Regions from separate parts of the Rhizobium sp. 2YAF20 genome, predicted to be linked through region 1. Evidence: riboswitches for the same ligand, from Rfam matches in the RefSeq annotation. Region 1 holds a riboswitch; each other region holds the start of a gene.
What was found. Region 1 has a riboswitch for thiamine pyrophosphate ahead of thiB (thiamine ABC transporter substrate binding subunit). Riboswitches for the same ligand answer to the same signal wherever they lie in the genome.

Region 1 (5,546 bases):
GCCGGTCAGCATCTTCAGGAGCGTCGTCTTGCCGGCGCCGTTCGGCCCGACCAAGCCAATGCAATCGCCGCGATGAACCCGGATCGAGAACGGCGCGACGATCGTGCGATCACCATAGGTCTTTGTGATGTTTTCGGCCTCGATCACCAGCTTGCCGGATTCCTGAACGTCGGAGATATTGGCCTGCACAGAGCCCTGCGGTCCCTTGTGCCCGCGATAGTCCGCCCGCATTCCCTGCAATTCGCCGAGCCTGCGCATGTTGCGCTTGCGCCGGGCGGTGACGCCGTAGCGCAGCCAGTGCTCCTCGCGTTCGATCGCCTTGCCAAGCTTGTGCTGCTCCAGCTCTTCGGCTTCCAGCACCTGGTCGCGCCAGGCCTCGAACGACCCGAAGCCCCTGTCGAGCCTGCGCGAGGTGCCGCGGTCGAGCCAGACGGTGGCGGTCGATACCTTCTCGAGGAAGCGCCGGTCGTGCGAGATCAGCACGAGGGCGCTGCGCGTCTTCCTGAGCTCGCCTTCCAGCCATTCGATCGTCGGCAGGTCTAGATGGTTGGTCGGCTCGTCCAAGAGCAGGATGTCTGGCTCCGGCGCCAGCACGCGCACCAGTGCCGCCCGGCGCGCCTCGCCCCCCGACAACATGTTCGGGTCTTCCTCGCCGGTCAGTCCAAGATGGGACAACAGATAGCTGACGCGATAATGATCGTCGCTCGGTCCAAGGCCCGCCTCCGCATAGGCGGCGACAGTCTTGAAATCGCCGAAGTCGGGCGCCTGCTCGAGATATCTTACCGTCGACGAGGGGTGACGGAAAAATTCGCCGGATTGCGCTTCGACAAGTCCGGCAGCGATCTTCAGCAATGTCGACTTGCCCGAACCGTTTCGGCCGACCAGGCAGATTTTGTCTCCCGGCTCGATCTGCAGCGACGCTCCTGCCAGAAGCGGCGCTCCGCCAAAGCTTAGAAAAATATCGTCGAGTTTAAGAATAGGAGGCGCCAAGGATCAGACTCCGGAAAGGTCATAGGGGCGGGCGAGTATGATCGCCCTGCCGCTTGCAAGCGAAAAGCGCACAGGGCCTTCCGCGACATTGGAAATGGTGCGCGACGAGCCGAACGGCAAATGGAAGTCGGCAAGCGGATAGCGCGCATCATGGATGAAAAGGCCCTTGAGCTCGCTGAAGCCAGGGACCGAAAACAGGCTGCCCTTGGGCAGATCGAGAACGATCTCGCCGGGCAGAAGCGGCACTGCCTCTTCATGACCAGAGGTCAAGAGAACGTCAAAGCCCTGTTCGGCAAGGCGGACGCCATAAAGAAGAAGCGCCAGCGCATGGTCGGAGCGCTCGCCGCCGAGCGCTCCGGCAAGGATCAGCCGCTTGGCACCGCGATGGATTGCCTCCAGCACCGCGATCTCACCATCGGTTGCGGCCTTTGCGGCCGGATAGGGTTGCTTCGCCACATCTGGAAAGGCATCGCGCAGATCGGGTGGCGTCGAATCGAAATCGCCGACCCAAAGCTCGGGAACCACTCCAAGTGCCGCCGCATGGCGCATCCCTCCGTCGGCCGCGATGAAGCGGCTGTCCTTGACGGCCGCTTTCAAGCGATCCGTAAGGTGCAACTCGCCGCCGAGCAGAATGGTGAAGGTGGATTGGTTCATGCGCCAAGCCCATAGCGCAAAGACGGGCCTATAGGGAAGAGCAGCCCGGCGCCGAAACCGAAAAGGCGGCCGTCAACCGTCCGTTTCCTTGTAGTGCGCCTTGAACGCCTGCTCGAAACCACCGATGAACTGGTCGAACAACCGCGAGAACGCCTCGATATCATCAGGCGACCAATCCGCGACAATACCCTTAATCAACGACAGCTTCTGAGCCTGGATCTCGGCAACCAACCGCTGCCCAAGTGCTGTCAGCACGACGACGATGCGCCTGGCATCCGCCTGTGAAGCCTTACGGCGCAGAACACCGCGACTAACCATTTCGGCAACGATCCGGCTTGCCCGCGACGGATCGATGCGCATGATATCGGCAATGGCACCAACCGTCACTTCTCCGGCAACTTCCGCACGCCTCACGGCGTCGAGAACGTCGAGATGGGACAATTCCAGCCCCGGCGAAACATTCTGAATTGCCAGCCGCCCGATCATGCGGCGTCCGGTCATCAAACGCATGCGCGTCATGACCCGGCCGATCCGGAGGACATTCTCCATTTCACTGGCTTTCAAATCTTCGTTTTCGTGCGTGATCGAGGCTGACGTCATTGCTCAGACATATCAGAACATTCCTTGAATTAAAATATGCATCCGTCATTCACGTGTCATTGACATTTATATGCCAATAGCACATATATCGCGCTATTCGAGATTGGTACCTGTTTCCATGGCTATACAAACTGCGACCGCGCCGCTCGTTACAGATCCTCGCCGGCGATTTATCCTCTTTCTTTTCCTCCTGACCGCGATGTTCATGGCAACGCTCGACAATCAGATCGTGTCGACGGCTTTGCCGACGATCGTCGGCGAGTTCGGCCATCTCGAGCGGTTCGGCTGGATCGGCTCTGCCTACCTGCTTTCGCTCAGCGCAGTGATGCCGATCTATGGCAAGTTGGGCGACCTGTTCGGCCGCAAATATGTGATGATCACGGCCATCACCATCTTCACTGTCGGATCTGCCGTTTGCGGCCTGTCCGTATCAATGAACACGTTGATCGCAGCTCGCGTCCTCCAGGGTTTCGGAGGAGGCGGAATTCTTGTCTCCATTTTCTCCATCAACGCCGACCTGTTCGAACCACGCGAACGGGCCCGCTACCAGAGCTATTCCAGCCTCGCGCTTATGGCATCAGGTGCCATCGGTCCGGTTCTCGGCGGTACGATGAGCGACCTCTTCGGCTGGCGTTCGATTTTCCTCGTCAATCTGCCGATCGGCTTCATCGTGCTTGCCGGGCTTGTGACGATGCTTCCCTATCGCAAGCCTGAGCGTAAGCCGAAAATCGACTACGCCGGCGCAATTCTTCTCGCGATGACGACGACGAGCATCGTGCTCGCTGCCGACGGCGCGGATCTTTTCGGATCGCTGCTGTCGCCCGCAAGCCTTGGCGTCATCGCATTCGGTGTCATCTGCGCAATCTCCTGGGTATTTGTCGAACGGCGCGCGCCCGAACCCATCGTGCCGATGACCCTGTTCCGCAACTCCACATTCAGCCTCCTGCTGATCTGCTCGGTCACGAGCGGGGCGGTGGGGATAGGCATGGTCAACTATTTCGCCCTGTTCCTTCAAACAACGACCGGCCTTTCGCCGTCTATGGCCGGGCTGCTGTTCATCCTCTTGACGGGTGGCATCGTCTGCGGCTCGCTATCGACCGGTCGATTGATCTCAGCGACGGGACGCTACAAGCCATTTGCCGTTGCCAGTGCTGCCTGCAGCCTGATTGTGTTCGCCGCATTGTCGCAGGTCCATGCGGGCACTCCGATCGCCCTCATCGGCTTCTTCATGCTCCTGCACGGCATTGGCATTGGCCTTGCGCAGCAGGTCCCCATCATCGGCGTGCAGAATGCCGCAACAAGCCGCGATGTCGGCGCTGCAACCGGTGCAGTGACCCTGTCGCGCATGGGCGGTGCGTCGATTGCCATCTCCATCTATGGAGGCATCGTTGCCGCCAGGCTGTCGCATATCGGCCTCACCATACCTGGGATCAGTAACATCGAGGAACTGACGCCGAAGATGATGGCATTATTGCCTGATGCAACACGGGAGGCGGTCGCCAATGCCTATGCTGCAGCTTTCAATCCGCTGTTCATGACTGCCGCCGTCACCTGCCTTATCGGCCTCGTCTCGGCATCGATGTTGAAGAACGTCCAACTGCCCGGAGCCGTCAAAAAACCGGATCCGACGACTGCCGCGCAAGCTGCCGAATAGCTGGGCTGATTGCAGTGCAAGGGACGACAATCGCCGCCCCTTGCCACCGGGCGACCTCCACGCTAAATCTTCAAGCGCTCTAACGGGGTGCCCTGCGTCAAGTGCGCAAGGCTGAGAGGCTTTAGACAAGCCAACCCGCGGAACCTGATCCGGCTAACACCGGCGGAGGGATTAGACGCGTGATATGTCAAAGCGCCCTTTTCCCGTTCAACACGAACCATGGAGGAGGCGCGACATGCCCACCGGATCGCTGACGACATTGATGGCAGGCCTTGCTTTGGCTCTGGCCGCAGCATTCACTATTCCCGGCAACGCTGAGGCGGCCGACAAGACGCTGACAATCTATACCTATGAAAGCTTCACCGCAGACTGGGGCCCCGGCGCCAAGGTCAAGGCCGCTTTCGAAAAGACCTGCGGCTGCACCGTCAACTATGTCAGCGTCACCGACGGCGTCGCGCTGCTTTCCCGGCTGAAGCTCGAGGGCGCCACCACCAAGGCGGACATCGTCCTCGGCCTCGACACCAACCTCATCGACGAGGCCAAGGCGACCGGCCTGTTCGACGCCCACGGCATCGACACGAGCGGCCTGAAGGTGCCGGGCGAATTCAAGGACGACGTCTTCGTTCCCTACGACTACGGCCATTTCGCAGTCGTCTATGACACGCAGGCTATCAAGAACCCACCGACAAGCATGCTCGAACTCATCGAGGGCGATCCCTCGCAGAAGATCGTCATCGAGGACCCGCGGACCTCGACACCGGGCCTTGGGCTGCTGCTCTGGGTGAAGTCCGTCTATGGCGACAAGGCAACAGACGCGTGGAGCAAGCTGAAAGGCCGTGTGCTGACGGTAACGCCGGGTTGGTCGGAAGCCTATGATCTCTTCACCAAGGGCGAAGCGCCGATGGTGCTTTCCTACACCACATCGCCGGCCTATCACATGATCGTCGACAAGACCGATCGTTATCAAGCCGCCGCCTTCTCCGAAGGTCACTATATCCAGATCGAGGTCGCCGGCCTGATCAAATCCTCCCCCAACGAGGACGTGGCGCGTCAGTTTCTCAAATTCATGGTCTCTCCGGCATTCCAGGATACCATTCCCACCAACAACTGGATGATGCCGGTATCGGCTACATCCGAGCCATTGCCCGAGGCTTTCAGCAAATTGGTGGTGCCGTCGAAGACGTTCCTGATGTCCCCTTCCGCGGTGGCCAAGAGCCGCAAGGCATGGATCGATGAGTGGCTGAAAGCCACCGGCACGAACTGAAGCCTTAGCCAATGCAGACAATGGCGGAGCGAAGACGCGCTTTGGCGGGCGGGGCAACAAGCCTCGCCGGCATGGCGATATTTGTCGGCCTGCCGATCATTACGCTTCTCGCCGTCGGTATTAAGACCGGAAGCAGCAATCCGCTGTACGACACGTATATTCTTGGCGTTCTGCGTTTCACGCTTCTCCAGGCAACACTTTCAACCGTTCTGTCCGTGGGGTTGGCGATTCCTGTTGCCCGCGCACTTGCGCGACAGCAGCATTTCGCTGGTCGCATCTGGATTATCCGGTTGATGGCCGTCCCGATGGGGCTTCCGGTACTGATCGGCGCCATCGGCATGCTGGGCATATGGGGTAGGCACGGGCTGCTCAATCAAGCGCTCC
Region 2 (5,546 bases), on a different contig from region 1:
CACCAGGTCTTCGTCCAGCTGATCGGCGATCAACCGATCCGGATCGATGCCGGCATGGACGAAGAGCGCCGCCGGTGTATCGACCATCACCGGAAGGCTGCGGAGAAACTCGATATGAGCTGCGGGAAGCGACGATCGAATGAAATCATCGAGCTTCTTCTGAGACGAATGCTGGCGTGCGAGGTGGGCCACGTCGATCCCATAGGATTGAAGGGTCGCCTCGGCGCCCATCGAGAGCCAGTCGCTGAGCGAGATCTGCTCGTCGATATAGGCAAGCATGGTGATCTCGTGGTTGCCGGTCAGGCAGATGCGCTCAAACTCGGGAGGAGGAGGCGCAATCAGCCTGCTGATCACGCGAGCGGATGCCGGGCCGCGATCGATGTAATCGCCGAGCATGACGATCAGCTTTCGCCCAGGCAAGCGAGCCGCATCGGCAATGATCTTGCCTTCCAGCGCGGCGAGGAGATCATGACAGCCGTGAACGTCGCCGATGGCGTAGGTCGGCGTTGACGCATTGTCGATAAAGTCTCTTCGGCGCACCTGATCGGTCCTGGCCCCGAACAATCCCCGCGTCTGATTTCCCGCCATGACACTCCTTTAGTAAGCCTCCGCAAAGGCCTGCTGCGCGCCGGCGCCTTATCTGCCAGCTGATGCGATCTGTTACCAGATTTATTCAAAGGTGATAATTGTTTGCTACCATCCGAATAACGCGCTTTGCTGAACCAAAGGTTCACGCGACATATTGACTTGCGGCATAGCGTCACGACGATCGGGGCTTGTCCTGCAGATAATTGACAGCCGCCAGCGCCGAGCCTATCGCATTTGCTGCATTGTCGGCGTCATTTGCCTTAAGCCCAAGGAAACATTCATGTTCAAGATAGTCTTCAAGCTCGGGATGGCGGGCGTTATCATCACAGGTCTTTCAAGCCAGGCTTTCGCACATGCCCACCTCAAATCGTCGACACCCGCAGACAAGAGCGAAGTCATTACGCCGGCGGAGCTGGATCTTACGTTTAGCGAGGAACTGAACCTTAAATTTACCGGCGTGAAGGTCACCGGACCGAAGAAGAACGCAGTCAAGACCGGTGATGCCATGCTGATGGACGGCAATGTCGCACTGATGGTCCCCTTGTCCGAAAAGCTCGCCCCTGGCGCCTACACCGTCGAGTGGCATGCGCTTTCCGCCGACGGACACAAGACCAATGGCGCATTCACCTTCACCGTGAAGCCTTGATCGACCTCCAGACAGCGCTCGAGGCGTGCCGCTTCTTCCACAACGCATCCTTGATGCTTCTTTGGGGCACTTCGGCCTTCCTTTGCCTTCTCGTCCCCGGGCGCCTGGCAGCTGCCGCGTGGCATGCCCTTGGTCGAATGCCTGTTGTCGCAGCGGTTATTGCTATCGGCACGACCGTTCTGTTCCTGCCGCTTGAAGCCGGCACTATCGGAGACGGCTGGGGCAACACCATCGACCCCGGCACGATCCGAGACGTTCTTCTGGAAACGACTGTCGGGCAGGCCTGGCTGGCGCAAACAGCAGCGGCGGTCATCCTTGCTCTTGCCTTCGCCCTGCCTTCGCAGAAGCGCATGGCATCGATCGCATTCGGATCCGCGCTCTGCCTTGCTTTTCTCGTGCTGACCGGCCACGCCTCGATGTATCAGGGATGGCTGCGACTTCTGCACCGGAGCAACGATGTCATTCACGTTCTGGCCAGCGGAGCCTGGATCGGCGCGCTCGTGGCCCTGTTGCCCATTCTCAAGCATTTCGACAGCGACGACTTTCGGGCTGACGCCCAGATTGCGCTGCGACGTTTTTCGAACGCCGGCCACGGAGCGGTCATGCTCGTGATTGGCTCAGGGATCGCCAATACATTCCTTGTCCTTCAGCGCCTGCCGACCGACTGGTCCTCGCCCTATCAGGCCATGCTTGCTGCAAAGATCGCACTCGTCGTCAGCATGGTCACCCTTGCGGTTATCAATCGCTACGTCTTCGTGCCCTCGATCGGAAAGACGCCGACACGGACCTCCAATATCATAAGGCTTGCTTGCATCGCTGAGATCGCTCTCGGGTTCACAGTCCTTGTGCTTGTCGCGGTCCTCGGCCTGATTGAGCCCGCCTGAAACCGTCGAATTTTTTGAGAAGCTGATCTGCCTGCGTCCTTGTCGCAATGACAATTAACTGATGACATGATCCCCTTTCTCTGCGAAAACCGCAGCAGACAGGGGCGTCCGTGGTAAGTCGGGCTGAGATGTACCCTTTGAACCTGAACCAGATCATGCTGGCGGAGGGAGTCGCTCGGGCTTTCGCACATCGCGCGTTTTGCCCCCGGCGCCTGCCCCACCTAGAAAGGGGTACGATGGATATCACCATGACAGTGGGAACGAGGCTCGCCTCGATGCGCAAGGCGGCGCCGCTCGTACACTGCATCACCAATTTCGTTGCCATGAACGTCGCAGCCAATGTTCTGCTGGCCGCCGGCGCGTCGCCCGCGATGGTCCATGCCAACGAGGAAGCTGGCGAATTTGCGGCAATTGCCGGCGCTCTCACCATCAACATCGGCACCCTGTCGACGGATTGGCTGGCAGGCATGCGCTCCGCCGCCATTGCGGCCACGAAGGCAGGCAAGCCATGGGTATTCGATCCCGTCGCGCATTATGCCACGGCATTCCGACGCGCTGCCACGGCGGATCTCATGGCCTTGTCTCCGACAATCGTTCGCGCCAATGCATCGGAGATCATCGCGCTTGCCGGACGAGTGAGCAGCGGCAAGGGTGTCGACAGCCAGGATGCCGTCGAGGAGGCGGAAGAATCTGCGCTCGAACTGGCGCGGCGACACGATACTGTGGTGGCCGTGACCGGCGTGGTGGATTTTGTCACGGATGGCAGGCGGTCAACTCGCATCGCCGGCGGCTCGGCGCTGATGCCACAGGTGACCGCGCTTGGCTGCTCGCTAACCTGCCTCGTCGGCGCCTTTGCCGCAACCACGCCCGATGCCCCGTTTGATGCGACTGTCGCGGCACTCGCCACCTTCGCGGTCGCCGGCGAACGGGCGGCGCAACGAGCCGCGGGTCCTGGATCTTTCTCCTGGCACTTTCTCGATGCTTTGGCGGCGCTGGACGCAGCAGCGCTTGATCTAGAGGCAAGGGCTGCAGCCGTATGAAGACATTTGACCTGTCGCTCTATCTCGTGCTCGACCCGGACCTTTGCGCTGGTATCGGCATGATCGAAACGGCTCGGGCGGCGGTCGCGGGCGGGGCGACGATGGTGCAGCTGCGCGACAAACATGCGGAAACGGCAAAGATAGTCGAAACCGGACGGGCTCTGAAATCAGCTCTTGCCGGAACCGGTGCACTGCTGATCATCAATGACGACATCGACGCGGCGCTGGCAATCGGCGCCGACGGCTTGCATATCGGACAGGACGACATCGATATTAGGGTCGCTCGCGCGATGGTCGGTTCGGATATGATCATCGGCCTTTCGGTGGAAACTGAAGCGCTCGCAGCGGCAATTGATCCGTTGCTGGTCGACTATGCCGGCGCTGGACCGGTATTCGCGACGCCGACGAAGCCGGACCACAAGCAGCCGATCGGCTACCAGGGGCTTGCTAGGCTTGTCGTACTCGCCCCTGTTCCGACTGTCGCCATCGGCGGACTGAAGGCAGAGCATGTCAGCTCCGTTCTTGAGACCGGCGCGCGGGGTCTGGCTGTCGTGTCCGCCATTTGCGGGATGCCGGATCCTTATGTCGCCGCAACAGCCATCTCGTCGCGTATCAGGAGGTTCGAGCGATGATCCGCAACGTTCTCACCATTGCCGGTTCCGATCCCTCGGGTGGGGCTGGCATTCAGGCCGACCTGAAGACTTTTTCGGCGCTCGGCGTCTACGGCATGGCTGCGCTGACCGCGCTGACTGCTCAAAACACGCAAGGGGTCTCCGCGATCCATCTCGTTCCCCCTGAGTTCGTGGCTCAGCAGATCAAGGCTGTGTTTGCCGACATTCGGGTCGATGCGGTCAAGATCGGCATGATAGCCAATGCAGACATCGCCGAGGCGGTCGCCGACGCGCTGTCGCCACTCCGGGGCGTTCCTGTCGTTCTCGATCCTGTCATGATTGCCAAGGGCGGTGCTCCGCTGCTTGCCCGCGAGGCCATTGACACGATGGTGCGCTGCCTGCTTCCCATAGCAACGGTCCTGACGCCGAACCTGCCCGAAGCAGCAGCGCTTCTCAATCAACCGATCGCCGAAAATCGATCTGGCATGGCCGAGCAGGCAGCACGGCTGCTCTCACTCGGACCGTCCTACGTGCTGGTCAAGGGGGGTCACCTGCTGGGGCCGGACAGCCCTGACGTACTCGCGACGGCGGAAGCGTCAAGCTGGTTTGAAGCGCAACGCGTCGTGACGGCCAATACCCATGGTACCGGATGCACGCTATCGAGCGCGATTGCTGCCGAACTCGCTAAGGGCGCATCGCCCCGTCAGGCTATCGGTGCTGCAAAGCGCTATCTCTCCAGCGCAGTCGCGGCGGCCGATACGCTGTCGGTTGGATCAGGTCACGGACCGGTGCAGCACTTCCACGCGTTGTGGTGACGAAGAGGCAGGCCGCCCCGCGGGCTGGTGTCGTCCGGATCCGCGGTGACGGGCGCCACGTTAAGGCTGGCAGGCCAGAGCCAGATCGGCGTCGTCATCGTCGCAATGCATCAGAGATGGAAGCTGGCGATGTTCCGACTGCAGCGCAGCTACAGCGGAGCTCGAAACTGGAGAACTGCCCTGATTGAACAGGCCCATGCCGGCGATGAGAACGACGGCCGCCACGACAACAATGATCTCACCGAGTGATAGTCGGTGGGCGGAGACGTGCTCCCGATATTCCTTTTCGCCCTCGCCGTCCGGATCGCCAAAATAGTCGCGCAAGCGGTTATCCCGATGGGGCGTATTCAAGAAATCACAATTTGTCATATCGTCCACTCCTAAAAGCCGGCTAGAAAGCACCGACTCAGAACGCCAGGCCGGCCCCATCGCGCAGGCCAACTCCTCGACCATTGCGGCGGTCATGTCGCTGGTATGTGTGATCTCCCGCCGGCCGATTGAAGAGCAGATCCGCAAACGCAGTGTTCGCAGATCGCTATCAATACGCGGTCGAATGAACGATTCTCGTCCGAGATCGCTCGGCGCTGCCTCTGCCAGCAGCTCTTTGGTTTGGTTGCGAGAAGTCGCCCGGGCGGTCGAGGCGCCCGGTGGCCGAACGTCGAAAGCCGCTGCAGACAGAGCTTTGTGGTATCGCAGGGAGGTAATAACCTGCTGCGATCTTGCCTGCTGACGTGACACCCGCACGCTCCTCGATCGCCGGATCGTTAGATCGCCACCGGGAGCGCCGCTGCCCTCATCTGACCTCCGCGTCTTGATCTTGGCGAGCGCTTGGCTTGAACAAGCGATCCGTCGTGGCCCAGTCAAAACCTTTCCACGCCCGGTACCCGTGATGACGGTCAGCCACAACAGCGCCAGCACCACAAAAACAGAAAAGATCGCAGTACGGGCATGGCGAAGAACTG
Region 3 (5,546 bases), on a different contig from region 1:
GACGGCGAAACAAAGCGCTATCCTGGTCCTCGCCAGGATTGTCGGCCGTCAGCAAGGTCTGCCCGATGAAGATCGAGTTGGCACCGGCGAAAAAACAAAGGGCCTGCATCTCGTCGCTCATTTCCGTCCGGCCGGCTGAGAGCCGCACGTGAGACTTGGGCATCAGGATACGCGCAAGCGCGATCATGCGAACGAAGTCGATCGGATCGACGGTTTCGGCGTTGGCAAGCTTCGATCCTGGGATCGGGATCAGCATGTTGATCGGCACGCTTTCCGGAGGTGTGGGCAGATTGGCAAGCGTCACCAGCATCGCGATGCGATCCTCGACGGTCTCGCCCATCCCGAGGATACCGCCGGCACACACCTTCATGCCGGCCTCGCGAACGTTGGAGAGCGTTTCAAGGCGGTCGGCGAACGTGCGCGTCGTGATGATCTCGCCATAGAAGCGTTCGGACGTATCGATATTGTGGTTGTAGTAGTCAAGGCCAGCGGCGGCGAGCGAGGCCGACTGCACTGGGGTTAGCATGCCGAGCGTCATGCATGTCTCCATGCCAAGCGCCTTGACACCCTTAACCATGGCAATGACCGCATCCATGTCGCGGTCCTTGGGGCTGCGCCATGCCGCTCCCATGCAGTAACGCGTCGCACCGCCATCCCTGGCTTTGCGGGCCTCGGCAACAACGCGCTCGACCTCCATCAGCTTTGATGCCTTGAGACCGGTCGGGTAGTGGGCGGACTGGCTGCAATAGCCGCAATCCTCGGCGCAGCCGCCGGTCTTGATCGAGAGAAGGCGGCTCATCTGGACCGCATTGGGGTCGAAGTTGGCGCGATGAATTGTTTGCGCCTGGAAAAGAAGATCGTTGAACGGTAAATTATAGATAATTTTAGCACCGTCGGCTGTATGAATCTCCGGCGTTGCGTCGTTCTGCCTACGCAATGGCGCGATATTGGCTACATCATCCTGCATTTGACCGAACTTCCTCCCCAGATCCCAATTCCAAAATAGATTCCCGTTGGTTTTATCTATAATATTGCAATGCAATATCTGGCAAGGTGATTTCGAATGTCCGGGGCGGCTATTTTGGATTGTTCCGTCGCTAAGCTTCCGGTTCTGATCCTCAGCCAACAATGGCAAATCGTTCGGGAGCCGCAGCGCTCTCCTTTGGTCGGTGACCGATCCGCTGGACATGCCGATCGAGGACTGTCACGGCCTGCTCGGTTTTCTGCTCGCGAAGATGCGTGAGGATCGAGCGATGATCCTTGTCCTTTGGTGTCACCCAGCCGGAACTCCAGGACGCAAACAGAAAGCGCGCACTTGCGGCATGCAAATCGTCGATGACGGCAAGCAGCCGCGGCATTCTGCAAGGAGCAAGGATCAGTTGATGGAAGCGCCGGTTCGCTGCCTGCCAGGTGGCTACATCCGTCGCTCTATCACCATCAAGCGTTGCGCATTCCGCCTGATCGAGGATGGTGGGCGTCAGATGGGGAGCGGCGTTGCGCAAAGCCAGGACCTCAAGAGCCGCTCGCATGCGAGCGACCTCCTGCACCTGAGCAAGATCGAACGAGGCTACCCGCACCCCTCGCCTCGGCTCACGGACCGCAAGCCCTTGTGCCTCCAGCCGCCTAAGCGCCTCGCGCACAGGCACATGACTGGAGCCAAACTCCTCGGCAAGATAATCCTGCTTAAGCTTAGAACCGGGCAATAAGGCGCCTGTCACGATCTGGTCGGCCAGAATACGGCTGATCCGGCCAGCGATTGTCTCTTCATCATGATTGGTCATGCCTGATAGATAATTTGCGTCGGCTCGGCTGTCGAGCGGCGCCAGCCACCTTTCCAGGCCTCAAGGAGGCATCAGCCAGCAGCGTTCAAGGAAATTTGCGGCCAAACTCGCTCACGAGGAACGTATCTGAGATGCTGGAAATCTATGGTCGTCGGATAGATGTGTCGGCGAAATGGCGAGACAGCTGCGGCTCTTGCCCCATTCTGCTCGGCAGAAAAGGCATTCCGCGAATTCATAAGCAGTACCCCTTTGACCTGACCTTGCGCTGGGGTGAAATTTAAGCTTCGCATCGGGATCTCTTTTGCCGCAACCGCAATCCGGGCGAAGAAATGCTGCGGCATCCACCTTTTGCGGATTGCTTGTGGTATTTCGTTGCCGGCCCAAAGCTCCCAGCCATGCTAAAGGACCATTTCCGCCGCGCAGTTGGTTGCCTGCGAACCGGCCTTACCAAGTGGCTCCCTCAATCTTGCAACGTTCGCCGCAAAGGGGGCCTGACGAATGATATTTGATACGCTAAGCCACGGACAAAGTGACAACTCCCCGGGGTTGACATGACCTAAACTGAGGGCATAACTCTTGTGTCATTCACCAGGGGGGTCCCGGCAAGGGGCTGAGATACTGCTAGCGCGCGCAGTGACCCGTTGAACCTGATCCAGTTCATACTGGCGTAGGGACGGTGCGAACGCTTCGGTTGCCATGATTCCCTCACAGGAGAGATGCACCGGCGTTTTTCCATCATTCCGGCGTGAACTGGGTCTCCAATCGACGAGCTTGGAGCCTCATGATGAACATTGCCGCAAAGAATATCACACCGACCGTCACGACGGGACCGATGCCCGCCTCGACCAAAATCCATGTTCCGGGTGAAATCCATCCGAACATCCTGGTTCCGATGCGCAGCATCGAACTTCACCCGACATCCGGCGAACCGGCCGTCATCGTCTACGAATCATCCGGCCCCTATACGCAAGCAAACGCCGATATCGGCATCGAAAAAGGTCTCCCGCCGCTGCGGCGAGACTGGATCCTCGCGCGCAATGATGTCGAGGCATACCAGGGCCGCCGCGTCCGCCCGGAAGACAACGGTTTTGTCAGCGGCGAACGACTGACACCGGAATTTCCCGTTATCAGCCAGCCGCTAAAGGCAAGACCAGGCAAGGCCGTAACGCAGCTTGCCTATGCGCGGGCGGGCATCATCACGCCGGAGATGGAATTCATCGCCATCCGCGAGAACCTCGGCCGCAAGGCTGCCTCGGCCAGCCATATCCGCGACGGGGAAAGTTTCGGCGCCGCCATTCCCGATCACCTCACCCCGGAATTCGTCCGGCAGGAAGTAGCGGCCGGCAGGGCGATCATTCCGGCCAATATCAACCATCCAGAAGCCGAACCGATGATCATCGGCCGCAATTTCCTGGTGAAGATCAACGCCAATATCGGCAACTCGGCCGTCACCTCGTCGATGGCGGAGGAGGTCGACAAGATGGTCTGGGCGGCGCGCTGGGGTGCCGATACGGTCATGGACCTTTCGACCGGCCGCAACATCCACAATATCCGCGAATGGATCATCCGCAACTCGCCACTGCCGATCGGCACCGTGCCGCTCTACCAGGCGCTGGAGAAGGTCGAAGGCATTGCTGAGAACCTAACGTGGGAGGTCTACCGCGACACGCTGATCGAGCAGGCCGAACAGGGCGTCGACTATTTCACCATCCACGCCGGCGTACGGCTTCACTACATCCCGCTGACCGTCAACCGCGTCACCGGCATCGTCTCGCGCGGCGGCTCGATCATGGCCAAGTGGTGCCTGCATCACCACCGCGAGAATTTCCTCTACGAGCACTTCGAGGAGATATGCGACATCTGCCGCGCCTATGACGTTTCCTTCTCACTCGGCGACGGCCTGCGTCCCGGTTCGATCGCCGATGCCAATGACGCCGCCCAGTTCGCCGAACTTGAAACTCTTGGCGAGCTGACCAAGATCGCCTGGGCGAAGGATTGCCAAGTGATGATCGAGGGCCCCGGCCATGTTCCGATGCACAAGATCAAGGAAAACATGGACAAGCAGCTTGCCGTCTGCGGCGAGGCGCCCTTCTATACGCTGGGCCCACTGACGACCGATATCGCACCCGGCTACGACCACATCACCTCGGGCATCGGTGCAGCGATGATCGGCTGGTTTGGCACGGCGATGCTGTGCTACGTCACGCCGAAAGAGCATCTGGGTCTTCCGGATCGCAACGACGTCAAGACCGGCGTCATCACCTACAAGATCGCCGCCCACGCCGCCGATCTTGCCAAGGGGCATCCGGCCGCGCAACTGCGCGACGACGCGCTGTCGCGCGCCCGCTTCGAATTCCGCTGGGAGGACCAGTTCAACCTCTCGCTCGACCCTGAAACCGCCCGCAGCTTCCACGACGAGACGCTGCCGAAGGAGGCGCACAAGGTCGCGCATTTCTGCTCGATGTGCGGCCCTAAATTCTGCTCCATGCGAATTTCGCATGACATCCGCGCCGAGGCACAAAAAGAAGGGCTGGAGGCTATGGCAGCAAAGTACCGTGACGGCGGCGATCTCTACGTGCCGGTCGATGCCGTCAAACCTTCGGCCGGCTGAGATGCGCGTCCTGGTCAAAGGGGCCGGCGTCGCCGGCCTCACGGTGGCGCATGAACTCCGCGCACGCGGCGGCGACGTCACCGTCATCGACCCGCACCCAGATTTCGGTCACGCCGCATCCTGGCTGGCGGGCGGCATGCTAGCGCCCTGGTGCGAGCGCGAGAGCGCTGAGGAGGCCGTGCTCTCGCGTGGCCTCGATGCCGCTGAGCGCTGGGATGCGATCCTGCCGGGGGAAGTCATCTGCAACGGGACGCTGGTGGTGGCGCCGGCACGCGATCACGGCGAGCTGAAGCGCTTCGCTGGCCGCACGACGGGCTATGAATGGGTGGAAGAAGAAGCCATGGCCGTGCTTGAACCGGCGCTTGCCGGGCGCTTCAGCCGCGGCCTGTTCTTTGCGCGCGAAGCCCATCTTGACCCTCGGCAGGTGTTGAGATCATTGCGGGAAAAACTTGGCAGGCAGGGCGTCACCTTCGTCAATGAGAATGCAAGCGAACAGGGTTTCGACGATGTTGTCGACTGCACAGGCGTCGCGCGCATTGGACAGACCCGCGACCTGCGCGGTGTGCGAGGCGAAATGCTCTACCTTCGGACCGATGAGGTTGAACTCGCCCGGCCCGTTCGCCTGCTGCATCCACGCATTCCCGTCTATATCGTTCCTCGTGGCGGCGGCCTTTTCATGGTCGGCGCAACGATGATCGAGACCGAATTCGACGGGCCGATCGCGGCGCGCTCACTGATGGAACTGCTGAATGCCGCTTATGCGCTGCACCCGGCTTTCGCGGATGCCACCGTCGTTGAAACCGGCGCCGGTATTCGCCCGGCCTTCCCCGATAATTTTCCGCGTGTGAGGCGGGAGGGCAACGCGATCGTCCTCAATGGCCTTTATCGCCACGGCTTCCTGCTGGCGCCGGCCATGGCCACCGAAGCCGCAAATCTTGTCTTTTCCCGAACCTCTATAGGAGCGCATGCCCCATGAGATTGATCGTCAATGGCGAGCCCCAGACTATCACCGTCACGACGCTTTCCGAACTGCTGGTTACGCTGGACTATGAGGGCGACTGGCTTGCGACCGCCGTCAATGGCGAACTCGTTCATCGCGAGGATCGCGCCGACCACGCGCTCAATGACAATGACAGGATTGAAATCCTGACCCC
Region 4 (5,546 bases), 160 kb from region 1:
GCCATCGATGCCGACGGCGCTCTGCTCGATTTCGACTTCCGCGAGGTGAAAGTTGCCCAAGCAATCATCGCCAATGCCCGCCACGTCATCCTTGTCGCCGACAGCACCAAGTTTGAGCGCACAGCACCGGTTCGCATCGGCCACCTGTCGCAGGTTCATACCTTCATAACCGATCAATGCCCGCTGGGTTCGCTGCGCCGCATTGCAGCGGACAGCAACGTGCGCCTGATCGAGATATCTCGGCCCAACGCCTCCAATTTGTCATGAAGCCGAGATATCGGATGTTTCGTTTGACATTCGAATTTCTTTCGTTTTAGGTAAAATAACTTTCGAAAGAGCATCCCCTCCCAGATTTTCGGAGAATGTAATGAGCGGGCCGGTCTACGACATTTTTGTCATCGGTGGCGGAATCAACGGCTGCGGCATTGCTCGCGACGCGGTCGGCCGCGGCTATTCGGTGGCGCTGGCCGAAATGAACGACTTCGCATCGGGAACATCGTCGGGAGCGACCAAGCTCATTCATGGCGGCCTGCGTTATCTTGAGCACTATGAATTCCGACTGGTGCGCGAATCGCTGATGGAGCGCGAAGTGCTCTGGGCCATGGCGCCGCACATCATCTGGCCGATGCGCTTCGTGCTGCCCTATCATAAGGGCGGCATCCGGCCTGCATGGCTGATCCGGCTCGGCCTGTTTCTCTATGATCATTTGGGCGGCCGCAAATTGCTGCCCCCGACCTCGACGCTCGACATGCGCAGCGATCCCTCGGCAAAACCGCTGAAATCGATGTTCACCAAGGCGTTCGAATATTCCGACGGCTGGGTTGACGATGCCCGCATGGTGGTACTGAACGCACGCGACGCTGCCGACCGTGGTGCTGCGATCCTGTCGCGCACCAAGGTCGTGTCGGCAAGACGCGAGGGCGCCGTCTGGTCGATCGAGACCGAGGATGCGATGACGGGCGAAAAGCGGGCGTTTCGCTCGCGCATGCTGATCAATGCCGCCGGCCCCTGGGTCGATCATGTCCTGTCGGGCGCTATTGGCGCCCAAAAGGCCCACAACGTGCGTCTCGTGCAGGGCAGCCACATCATCGTCCGAAAGAAGTTCGACGACCCCCGCGCCTTCTTCTTCCAGAATCCCGACAATCGCATCATCTTCGCAATCCCCTACGAGCAGGACTTCACCCTGATCGGCACGACCGACCGCGACTATCACGGCGATCCGAAGGATGTGAAGATTTCGCCGGATGAGATCAATTATCTCTGCAGCGCCGCATCGGAATATTTCAAGGAGCCGGTTCGTCGCGAAGACATCGTCTGGACCTATTCCGCCGTCCGTCCGCTTTTCGACGACGGTGCCTCAAAGGCGCAGGAAGCGACGCGCGACTACGTGCTGAAGGTCGAAGGCGGCGAGGGTCAGGCGCCGCTTCTCAACGTCTTCGGCGGCAAGCTGACGACTTATCGTCGGCTTGGCGAGCATGCCCTTGAAAAGATCGGCGCGGCAATCGGGGTCAAGGGCAAGCCGTGGACCGCCAAGAGTTCGCTTCCCGGCGGTGATTTCCCCGCAAAGGGTTACGAGGCAGAGGTTGGCTCACTAAAGTCGCGCTACCCCTTCCTCGCAATTGCGCTGGCTCGCCGACTGGTCCGCCGGTACGGCACTCTGGCTGGGAAGTTGCTTGGCGATATCAGCTCGATCGAAGGCCTCGGGCGGAACTTCGGCAGCGACCTCTACGAGGTGGAAGTCCGCTATCTCGTTGCCGAGGAATGGGCCAGAACCGCCGCCGACATCCTCTGGCGCCGCTCGAAGAAGGGGCTCTATCTAAGCGCGCAAGAAGTCCTCGCCTTGGACGAATACTTGGCCGGGCAGACCGCCGGCGTCGGCGCCTGACCGTGAAGCGGCCTGGGTTGCCTGTCGCAATTCAAGGGTCTTCTTTCGGATATTGCCCAGCCTGCGAGGCTGTCTTTTTCCCATTGCGCACTGGCCGAGCCGGTGCTAGCTTCCGCGAAATTCACAGGGGAGCTCCGTATTGCCGGGGCTGAGATGAGAGGCGTCATGCCTCCGGACCCTTCAAAGCTGATCTGGGTAATGCCAGCGGAGCGAGGTCAAAAAAGTGTTCTCAGGCGCACAAGTCTCCCTATATCCGATGTCCGGCAATTTTGCCGAGATCATCCTTGATGCCGTCAAGGGTCTTAATCCCTATCGCGATGCGTTGCGCATCGAGACCGACGACATATCGACACTGATGGTCGGACCGCCCGATGTGCTGTTTTCAGCAATGCGCGACCTGTTCGTCGCCGCGGCAAAATCAGGCGAGCATTGCGTGTTGTCGGCAGCGGTGTCGCGCGGCTGCCCCGGCGAGCCGGACGATCCGGCCTGTGGGACGAGCCTCTTGGAACGCGACGCGTTGCCGCTCTTAGAGCGCATCGACGCTGCCTCGAAGACCGTTGCTGCCGCGCCAGCAAGCGACCAGCCGGCCGCAGCCCAATTCTCGCTCTATGTCATGGGTATCGGCGACCACATGGATGAGATCTATGGCTGCATCGATTTCCTGAAGCGCTCCGGCACATTCGACCGCTCCAAGAATTTCTGCACGAGGCTGCGTGGCGATGCCGGCGCCGTCTTCGCGACAATCCAAGAGGCCTTCTGCCGCTTCGGTCCGCCGGAGGGCCACGTGACGCTGGACATCACCATTTCGGCAAACAGCCCGACCAAAGCCTGATCGGAATCCGGCTATGTCGCAAAAACCCGTACCGGCGCGTCACGCGTTTCATTCTACTTTCGTCGGCGCTGTGCCGGCGGTCGCTGCGGCAGTTGCGTGCCTGCTCGCCTGGGAACTCTATGCCGACCTGTCCGGTATCCGACCCTCGACGCTGCCGGCGCCCTCGCGCGTGCTGGTGCAGGCATGGGTCAACCGTCAGGCGCTGATCGACAATACCTGGCCGACGATCTCCGCAACGCTTGCCGGCTTTGCCTGCTCGCTGGCCGTGGCCTTTGTCTTTTCCGTGCTGATGGATTTTGCCCGTCCTGTTCGCCGCGCACTGTTTCCGCTCTTCGTCATCAGCCAGACATTGCCGCTGGTGGCGATCGCGCCGCTGATCGTGCTCTGGTTTGGCTTCGGCCTGCTGCCGAAAATCCTGCTTGTTGCACTGGTCACCTTCTTCCCGATGCTGGTCGCGTTGTTGCAGGGCTACGAATCGACCGACAAGGACATTGCCGAGTTGCTAACCTCGATGAAGGCGCCTCGCTGGCGCATCTTCCTGGTCGCGCGCCTGCCGTCGGCCCTGCCCTATTTCTTTGCCGGCTTCAGGATATCGATCACCTATGCGGTCGTTGGCGCGATTTTTGCCGAGTATGCCGGCGCGGCCAAAGGCCTTGGCATTTACATTCTCATTGCCAAGAACAATTTCAGGCCGGATCTCGTCCTTGCAGCCGTGTTTCTCAGCGCCTGCCTGACGCTCATCCTCTTTGCCGTCGCCGGGCTGATCGGCCACCTGGCAATGCCGTGGAACCGCAATGGCAAGGAGATAGGGCGATGAATGGTCATCGGCTGGAGCTTCGCGACATCACGAAATCCTTCGGGACAATGCCCGTCCTCGACAACGTTTCGCTGACGATCGGCGACGGCGAATTTGTTTCCATCGTCGGCCCGTCGGGCGCCGGCAAGTCGACGATCCTTCGCTTGTTAAGCGGCAGCGAGCGCAGTGACACTGGAAATATCCTCTTCGACGGCCACCCGCTTGACGAAAGCGGCGCCTCCTTCGCCTTCATGCCCCAACGTGACGCACTGATGCCCTGGCGGCGGATCATCGACAACACGACGCTCGGCCTTGAGGTCAAGGGCATGAGCCGCAGGCAGGCTCGTGAAAGAGTAGCGCCTCTGTTCGAGCAGTTCGGGCTTGCGGGCTTCGAGCATCATTATCCGGCTCAACTTTCCGGAGGAATGCGCCAGCGCGCCGCCCTGCTGCGCACCGTCGTACAGCGCCAGGATATGCTGCTTTTGGACGAGCCGTTCGGTGCGCTCGACGCGTTGACCCGCACCCAATTGCAGGAATGGCTGCAAGAGATGTGGGCCGGCCACCGCTGGACGGCGCTGCTAATCACCCATGATGTGCGCGAAGCGGTTTTCCTCTCTGATCGCATCTACGTTCTGTCGCCACGCCCGGCAGGGATCATTGCCGAGTTTCAGGTACCGCTGCCGCGCCCGCGCAGGCTCGCCGATCTCGGCACCGCTGATGCTCGTGCGATCGAGACCGACATCCTTGAAAGGCTCCTCCATGGCCAAGCCGCTCGACCAGACAATTTGACCCGACCATTTGAAAGGACGACAAAATGCCCCGTTTGACCCGTCGACAGGCGCTCGCCATGACCCTCGCCACAGTGCTGCCCCTGTCTCGCACCGCCAGCGCAGCGGCCGTGCCGACAAAAGTCACCATGGCGCTGGATTGGACGCCCAACACCGACCATATCGGCCTCTTCGTAGCGCAGGCAAAAGGCTTCTACCGTGACGCCAGCCTCGACGTGCAAATCCTGCCCTTCACCGACACTGCTGTTGGAACGCTGATCGCCAACGGCGTTGCCGATTTCGGCATATCGACCCCGATCGGCACCTTCACCCAGCGCGCCGCCGGCGTCGACATCAAGCAGGTCTACGCCATCGTCCAGACGGAGATCGGACGCCTGATCGTCAATGGCGACCGCAAGGATATCGAGCGCCCGAGGGATCTCGATGGCAAGACCTATGGCGGCTTCGGCAGCGCCTGGGAAAGCGCGATGATTGCCGCCATGATCCGCAACGACGGCGGCCAGGGCAAGGTAAACGAGATCATGCTCGGCACCTCTGCCTACGAGGCGCTTGCCAATGGCTCGATCGACTTCACGCTCGAGATCTACACTTGGGAAGGCGTCGAGGCAAAGCTCGAAAACCGGTCGATCCGCCGCTTCCGCTACGCCGACTACGGCATTCCCGATCAGCAGACCATGGCGATCGCATCCAGTGACGCCTATCTCGCCAAGAACCCCGAGACCGCAAAGGCATTCGTTCAGGCAACCAGGCGCGGCTTCGATTATTCTGTCGATCACCCCGATGAATCAGCCGATTTGCTGATTGCAGGATCGGGCGGCGCGCTCACCAACGCCGCACTGGTCAAGGCATCGCTGAAGGAACTGATCGACGGGCATTATCTCAGATCGGCCGATGGCAAGAGCGGCATCACCGATCCGGCCAAGTGGCAGGCAATTGGCGACTTCGTTTTTGCCAATGGCATTCTTCTCGATGGCCAGGGCGTTCGGCTGAAGACGGAACCTGATTTCAACGCCTTCTACACCAACGCCTTCCTCGGCTAAGCGCGCAAACGCCCCTTGCCGCCAGCTCTCCGGCACTCTAACCAGAGGTCAGGAGAATTGGCGGGAGGAACGAATGGATCGCCGGGGACGCCTGGCCGGTGCGGATTTCATCCGGGCGCTGGCCTGCCTGCTGGTGCTGGCCCATCACCTGGTGCTTCGGCTCGACCTTGGCAAGCTATCGCCATCGCTCAGCCCGACATTTGAG

Region 2: another riboswitch for thiamine pyrophosphate. It lies ahead of thiM (hydroxyethylthiazole kinase); the one in region 1 lies ahead of thiB (thiamine ABC transporter substrate binding subunit).
Region 3: another riboswitch for thiamine pyrophosphate. It lies ahead of thiC (phosphomethylpyrimidine synthase ThiC); the one in region 1 lies ahead of thiB (thiamine ABC transporter substrate binding subunit).
Region 4: another riboswitch for thiamine pyrophosphate. It lies ahead of AB4Z52_RS05880 (YkoF family thiamine/hydroxymethylpyrimidine-binding protein); the one in region 1 lies ahead of thiB (thiamine ABC transporter substrate binding subunit).

Annotation. Positions count from the first base shown of each region.
Region 1 covers NZ_JBFRFF010000002.1:204,898-210,443, reverse strand. Annotated here, with positions in the region: gene AB4Z52_RS05095 (ABC-F family ATP-binding cassette domain-containing protein) at 1-990, opposite strand, end outside; gene AB4Z52_RS05090 (thiamine diphosphokinase) at 994-1,644, opposite strand; gene AB4Z52_RS05085 (MarR family winged helix-turn-helix transcriptional regulator) at 1,717-2,244, opposite strand; gene AB4Z52_RS05080 (MDR family MFS transporter) at 2,363-3,898, shown strand; TPP riboswitch at 3,972-4,086, shown strand; gene thiB (thiamine ABC transporter substrate binding subunit) at 4,161-5,162, shown strand; gene thiP (thiamine/thiamine pyrophosphate ABC transporter permease ThiP) at 5,174-5,546, shown strand, end outside.
Region 2 covers NZ_JBFRFF010000027.1:1,065-6,610, reverse strand. Annotated here, with positions in the region: gene AB4Z52_RS24580 (metallophosphoesterase family protein) at 1-588, opposite strand, end outside; gene copC (copper homeostasis periplasmic binding protein CopC) at 869-1,234, shown strand; gene copD (copper homeostasis membrane protein CopD) at 1,231-2,118, shown strand; TPP riboswitch at 2,209-2,305, shown strand; gene thiM (hydroxyethylthiazole kinase) at 2,367-3,158, shown strand; gene thiE (thiamine phosphate synthase) at 3,155-3,790, shown strand; gene thiD (bifunctional hydroxymethylpyrimidine kinase/phosphomethylpyrimidine kinase) at 3,787-4,584, shown strand; gene AB4Z52_RS24550 (hypothetical protein) at 4,645-5,049, opposite strand.
Region 3 covers NZ_JBFRFF010000010.1:81,490-87,035, forward strand. Annotated here, with positions in the region: gene bioB (biotin synthase BioB) at 1-967, opposite strand, end outside; gene AB4Z52_RS15005 (GntR family transcriptional regulator) at 1,119-1,781, opposite strand; TPP riboswitch at 2,362-2,473, shown strand; gene thiC (phosphomethylpyrimidine synthase ThiC) at 2,566-4,392, shown strand; gene thiO (glycine oxidase ThiO) at 4,394-5,368, shown strand; gene thiS (sulfur carrier protein ThiS) at 5,365-5,546, shown strand, end outside.
Region 4 covers NZ_JBFRFF010000002.1:365,995-371,540, reverse strand. Annotated here, with positions in the region: gene AB4Z52_RS05890 (DeoR/GlpR family DNA-binding transcription regulator) at 1-267, shown strand, start outside; gene glpD (glycerol-3-phosphate dehydrogenase) at 368-1,885, shown strand; TPP riboswitch at 2,001-2,116, shown strand; gene AB4Z52_RS05880 (YkoF family thiamine/hydroxymethylpyrimidine-binding protein) at 2,109-2,717, shown strand; gene AB4Z52_RS05875 (ABC transporter permease) at 2,731-3,534, shown strand; gene AB4Z52_RS05870 (ABC transporter ATP-binding protein) at 3,531-4,340, shown strand; gene AB4Z52_RS05865 (ABC transporter substrate-binding protein) at 4,328-5,341, shown strand; gene AB4Z52_RS05860 (acyltransferase family protein) at 5,415-5,546, shown strand, end outside.